Regions from separate parts of the Lactiplantibacillus plantarum genome, predicted to be linked through region 1. Evidence: riboswitches for the same ligand, from Rfam matches in the RefSeq annotation. Region 1 holds a riboswitch; the other holds the start of a gene.

Region 1 (3,216 bases):
TTCCGCTACGTTACCCTTGATTTAGGTGGCTTCCGTAGTGGTCGGATGAATGATACGTTGACCAAGGCACAATTGGCCACTTTCGCCTAGGCCTAATCAAATTAATGATAGTGGTGTCGGGATTAATCGGAGATGGGCGGCTGAACGGCGGTGATCATGGTTCATTCGCCCACCCGATGATAATCGTAACCCCAGCCGATACGCACATGTTGCGATTATCGCCTGACACCCCAAAAAGCGCAGTTCAAGGCCGCCCTTGAGCTGCGTTTTTCGTATCTTCATTTTTAGATCAACAGGCGTCAAAAGTCACGACGAGTTTACCAACGACTTGACCAGCTTGGAGTTGTTGTAAACCACTTACAAGTTGGTCACGGTGCAAGACCTGAGTAATTAGTGGGTCGACCTTGCCAGTTTGGACCAAAGCTAATAAGGCGGCGGTCATTTGCCCAAGATCGGCAACTTGCGCTGGGTTACCGCTACGGTGGGCACCACCGAGGTCCAATTTACTGATAGTTACAACTTGATTACTTGGAAAGTGGTCCGGAGTTGCTAATACACAGACAAGCTGGCCATTGTAAGCTAAGCGCGGTAAGTCCGCATCAGCATGACCAATGGTATTAATGATCAGATCAACACCGTGCTGCTGCGTTAGGTCTTGAATGCATGTGGTCACATCTTCATGATGGTAATCGATTTGGGCATCGGGATGCAGCGGTGCCACGAAGGCTTGCTTGGCCTGTGAAACGGTCGTGAAGACGGTCTTGCCAGCAGCCTTAGCGAGTTGAATAGCCATACTGCCTACACCGCCCGCACCTGCATGGATCAGCACAGTTTGCGCGGCATTTAAATTGGCTTTGCGCAGGAGGGCCTGATAAGCCGTCAATCCAGCGCAGAGACTAGCGGCGGCTGCTTCAAAGCTCACAGTCGTTGGAATCTTAGCTAGCACGGCTGCTGGTAAACTCACGTATTCGGCAAACGTCCCATTATTGGCGAGATTAGCGTGCCCACAAACTCGTTCGCCAGGCCGAAAATTAGTGACCTCAGCGCCAACCGCTTCCACGATTCCAGCTGTGTCTAGTCCTAGTGTGTGTGGATATTGCCAGGCGGCGTTACCCGCCGTAACTAATTTAAAATCTACCGGATTGAGCCCGACTGCTTGGGTCTTGATCAACACCTCAGTTGGCCCGAGGTTGGGCATGGGCCGTTCTTGCCATTGAAGCTGTTTCATAGTTTGAGCGGATGGATCTGGCACAACAAGTGCTTGCATCTTCAATCACTCTTTTCTTAAAGGCATATTTGCTTTTTATTATAACCGGTCGCGGCGGTGAATTTAAACTTTAATGCCTAATTAATTAAGTAGCAATGAGGGTGATTCGGCTAACGGAAAGATTGACGTTAGCGGTTACAATCGTTAGACTAAGGTTAGTAATTGAATATTTTTAAACACTAGGGGTGTCCAAAAATGGGCTGAGATGGTGCTGTAAGTGCCGATCCCTCTGAACCTGTAAGCTCAAACTTGCGTAGGAAAGTGTCACAGCTAATGTTAGCGGCCACTGGATCAATGCATGTTGATTGGTGGTCGTTTTTGATTGGTGTGACGGTCAATGAGGAGGAGAATTGCTATGGAATTACAATTATTGAATACTTTACGGGATCACAATCCGATTGTTTTTAACATTGCCAATTTTGTTACGGTTCAAGACGTTGCCAATGGGCTAAACGCGTTAGGGGCCTCGCCAATTATGTCAGCTGAAGTCCAAGAAGCAGAGACGATGGTCCAAATTGCCGGGGCAGTTTGCATTAATTTAGGAACCTTGACCACCACCCAGATTGATCAAATGCGAGTGGTTGGTAAGCTTGCTAATCAGTATCATAAGCCAGTCGTTCTTGATCCGGTGGCCGTCGGGGCGGTCCCTTATCGAAAAGAAGTCGCGCTAGCATTACTATCTGATTTTCAAGTCGATGTTATTCGGGGCAATGCTGGTGAAATTGCGGCATTGGCTGGCATGGATTGGCAAGCGAAAGGCATTGATGCGGGGAGCGGTCAGGGCGACCTGGTTGAAATTGCTCAAGCTTGTGCACAGCAATTTCAATGCTGTGTCATATTGTCGGGACCTACTGATGTTATTACGGATGGTCGGCGCGTTGTTAAAGTCGCTAATGGTACCCCGCTTTTCCAACGTCACGTGGGCTCGGGCGATTTACTTTCTAGTATCGTCGCGGCTTTTACAGCCGTTAGTCCAACCGATATTTACCAGGCGGCGCAAATGGCTTGCTTAGTCTTAGCGGGAGCGGGGGAACTTGTCGCCAGTCAGCTGACGGCCGATCGTCCCGCCACATTTGCCATTGATTTGATTGACCGGCTGAGCTTAGTGACAGTGTCAGAAATTCAAACAATTGCTAAAGTTGATTAAATATAATGAAGGGTCGCGAGATTTAATGAATGAATTTCCACAAGTGGCAACGATTGCTGGTACGGACAGTGGTGGCGGTGCCGGTGTCATGGCCGATTTAAAAACGATGCAGGCACGTCACGTTTTTGGTACCGCGGTAGTCGTTGCCGTGACAGCTCAAAATACATTGGGGGTCCAAGATTTTATGGCAATGCCGACGAAGCTCATTGACGAACAATTTGCTTCGTTAGCAGCTGACTTAGACATTCGCGCTTGTAAAACGGGGATGCTTGCAGATGCTGAACATGTCCATGCCGTCGTTGAGAACTTGAAACGAGTTGATTTTGGGCCGCTGACAGTTGATCCAGTCATGATTGCGAAAGGCGGGGCGGCGTTATTAGCCGCGGATGCGATTAAAACGGTTCGCGACGAACTGATCCCGTTAGCGACTGTTGTGACACCGAATTTACCGGAAGCAGAACGATTAACCGGTCAGGCAATCACTAGTAATCAAGCGATGGTTACAGCTGGACATGCGCTACAGGGGTTAGGTGCTGACAATGTCATTATTAAAGGTGGGCATGGTGATAATCCTGATTTAGCTAATGACTTCGTATTGTTGGCTGACGGGACCGCCTTTTGGCTTTCGGCTCCACGGATTGATACGGTGCGGACCCACGGCACGGGAGATACTCTATCGGCATGTATTACCGCCGAATTAGCAAAAGGACGGTCAATGGCTGCGGCCATTAAAACGGCTAAGGCGTACGTTGCTGGGACGATTCAGGATGGTATCCAGGTCGGGCATGGTCATGGCCCGTTG
Region 2 (3,216 bases), 100 kb from region 1:
CTGTAGTTCCCACCGTAAAATCAACTGACCAACATTTTTATGGTAGTGCGCAGCAATCTCTTTGAGCGTCTCATTTTGAAGCATCTCACTGGCCCGGCCAAGGGGACTCCAATCTTGCGTCAAAATACCGTGTGCTTGATCATAATCCCGTTGTGCCTGTTGGTTAAAGTACGGATGTAATTCGACCTGATTAATGACGGGTAAAACACCCGTTTCTTTGTTTAATCGTTCTAAATGTTCTGGTAAGAAATTCGAGACCCCAATCGAACGAATCAAGCCTAACTTCTGGGCATCAATCAGTGCCTGCCAAGCTTCAACATAATGATCCTCCTTAGGATTAGGCCAATGAATCAAATATAAATCATAATAATCCAGGCCAGCTCGATATAATGATTCTTGAATCGTATTGATAGCTTCCGTGTAGGTGTGGTGGCGACCAGGAAGTTTTGATGAAATCAAGAGTTCCGAACGCGGTACTGACGAACGCCGAACCGCTTCACCAACAGCACCTTCATTTTCATAGTTAAAGGCCGTATCTAATAATCGGTAGCCGCGATCAATCGCTGAGTCGATCACTTGCACACCATGAGCACCATTCAGTTTATATGTTCCAAAGCCAATTTTAGGTACTGTTAAACCATCACGTAACGTATAAGTTTCCAACTTAAGCCACTTCTTTCTTTTAAATTAAACGATCATTGTTAAATTTATCGTTAATTTTCTGAACGATCAGCCAAGGCATCACGAATCGCTGCTTCAAATGTTGCCGGCCGTGTCGTTGGGGCATAGCGTTCGAGCACACGGCCATCACGACCAATCAGGAATTTTGTGAAATTCCACTTGATTCGGCCATGTCCCGCCGCCTGTTTGAGGTAAGTAAATAACGGATCAGCGTCATCACCATTAACCATCACCCGTTTGGTCATGGGGAACGTTACCCCGTAGTGCCGTTGACAATAGTCATGGATCTCATCGTCATCCGCCTTTTCTTGATGAAATTGATTGGATGGCAATCCCAAGACCACTAGGCCCTCCTGCTGATACTTCTGATAAAGTTCTTCTAATCCTTTAAACTGTGGCGCCAGGCCACAGTTGCTAGCCGTATTCACGATTAGCAAGACCTGACCGCGATATTGTGACAAGTCAAGTGGCGCACCACTCATCTCAGTTTCTGTAAAATCATACACTGATTCTGCCATCGAGATCCCTCCTAAGAATATTAACCAAATACATTGCTTTATCCATAGTAAACCACAAAATTGTGACTTTTCATCATACTTTGCTTTAGTTTCCGGAAAATTGATTGCACTGAATGTCATTATCCGTTACACTAAACGTATCATTCATAGCAACTGGGGTGCCATCACGGCTGAGATAATACCCATTGAACCTGAATCTGGACAATGCCAGCGCAGGGAGCAATGCTTTTATTTGGGGAACCATCAATTCAGACTTAGCCGCCTGCCACCGATAATCGTGGTAGGCGTTTTTTGTCGCTTGGATGCGTGAATGACAAACTACTTTTGGGAGGATTTAACAATGAAATGGGTTAAATCATGGTACTTGAACGATATTATTTTACTGGCACTAATTGGTATTTTCTTTGGTGCCATCTTTATGGGGACTAATTTTGTTTATAACATTTTAAGTGCGGCCCTGACACCATTTGGTCTAAGCGGTCTGGCTAATGAACTACTACTTGGCTTATGGTGCATGCCCGGCATGTTAGCTGGCTACCTCATTCGACTAAAGGGTTCGGCAACGCTAGGTGAGCTCCTCGCAGCAACCGTCGAAATGTTTTTCGGTGGTCAATGGGGAATCACCACATTGATTTCTGGTGTCGTGCAAGGATTTGGGGCCGAACTAGGTTATATCGTCACTGGCTACAAACACTATGACTGGTTAGGCTTAACGGCTGCGGCCGCAACAACTACTGTGGTCACCTTTGGCTGGGACCTTGCCCGTAATGGTTACTATAAATTACAGCTATGGCTCTTGATTTTATACGTGGTCGTTCGCTTTATTTCGATGTTTGTTTTCGGGGGTCTGTTAACTAAAACCATCACGGACCTACTTGATCGCAGTCATGTTTTAAAATCAACGCATTAATACACTTTATAAAATGGAGGCTTTCTCGAATGGCTAGTATCGCGCTGAATAATTTAACTTACACCTATCCACAGGCGTCGACACCCATTCTGGATCGCGTTAACCTAACACTACCACGGCAAAGCTTCATCCTATTGACAGGGCCATCGGGAACAGGTAAGTCGACGCTCCTAAAGCTGATTGCAGGCTTACTACCCCTGACTCCAGATTACGGCACCATTACCTTTGATGGTCAGTCATTAACTGCTAGCACCGCTAATCAGCGCGCTCAGCACGTTGCCATGATGTTTCAGAATCCTAATCAGCAGTTTGCCATGGATACCGTTGAAAATGAACTAATTTTCGCACTTGAGAACTTACAAGTGCCCCGTGACCAAATACCGGCCCGCTTACTTAGTGCGCTTGACTTTGTTGGTATCCGAAATTTACAGTCACGACTATTAAATCATTTATCCGGTGGCGAGAAACAGAAAGTGGCCCTTGCAATCATTGTCGCTATGGATAGCGATGTCATTCTACTAGATGAGCCCTTTGCCAGTGTCGATCCGACCGCACGAGCCGTCTTGTTAGACCGACTCGTGGAACTACGCAATCAACATGGGAAGACAATCATCTTGGCGGATCATGACCTAACAGGTTACGAACGGCTCGTCGATCAAGTCGTCCAAATCAAGGACCAGCACTTACAGCTCATTGACCGCACCACCTGGTCTGAGTTATTTTCAGCCTTTACTGAGCAGCCACAACGGTCATGGTCAGCACCGCAACGCGTTGAACACCCTTGTTTTCAACTTGATCACGTCACTTTACAGGCAGGTGATCGTCAACTATTAGTACCGACAACGCGTCAATTGTTGGCACAACACAATACGCTGATCACGGGTCCTAACGGTAGCGGTAAATCCACGTTATTTGAAGCCCTCGTCCGTCTGCATCCCTATACTGGCGAAATTCGTTACGAAGGCACACCTATCGATAAGCTAAAACGCAAACGCTATGCTCGCCATGTCGCCTTGCTCTTCCAGGACGCTGAGACCCAGTTTTTAAACATCACGGTCGCTGAAGAACTGGCTCAAAGTAAACGCTATGCGTATGGCGACTACTTTA

Evidence for each region. A riboswitch is a leader RNA that binds a small molecule or an ion and turns the genes downstream of it on or off. The one in region 1 is predicted to bind thiamine pyrophosphate.
Region 2: another riboswitch for thiamine pyrophosphate. It lies ahead of E5260_RS14380 (ECF transporter S component); the one in region 1 lies ahead of thiM (hydroxyethylthiazole kinase).

The regions. Positions count from the first base shown of each region.
Region 1 covers NZ_CP039121.1:3,144,323-3,147,538, reverse strand. The annotation lists gene larE (ATP-dependent sacrificial sulfur transferase LarE) at 1-90, shown strand, start outside; gene E5260_RS14830 (zinc-binding dehydrogenase) at 290-1,267, opposite strand; TPP riboswitch at 1,439-1,544, shown strand; gene thiM (hydroxyethylthiazole kinase) at 1,623-2,414, shown strand; gene thiD (bifunctional hydroxymethylpyrimidine kinase/phosphomethylpyrimidine kinase) at 2,440-3,216, shown strand, end outside.
Region 2 covers NZ_CP039121.1:3,041,124-3,044,339, forward strand. The annotation lists gene E5260_RS14370 (aldo/keto reductase) at 1-663, opposite strand, end outside; gene E5260_RS14375 (glutathione peroxidase) at 714-1,199, opposite strand; TPP riboswitch at 1,344-1,437, shown strand; gene E5260_RS14380 (ECF transporter S component) at 1,540-2,109, shown strand; gene E5260_RS14385 (ABC transporter ATP-binding protein) at 2,139-3,216, shown strand, end outside.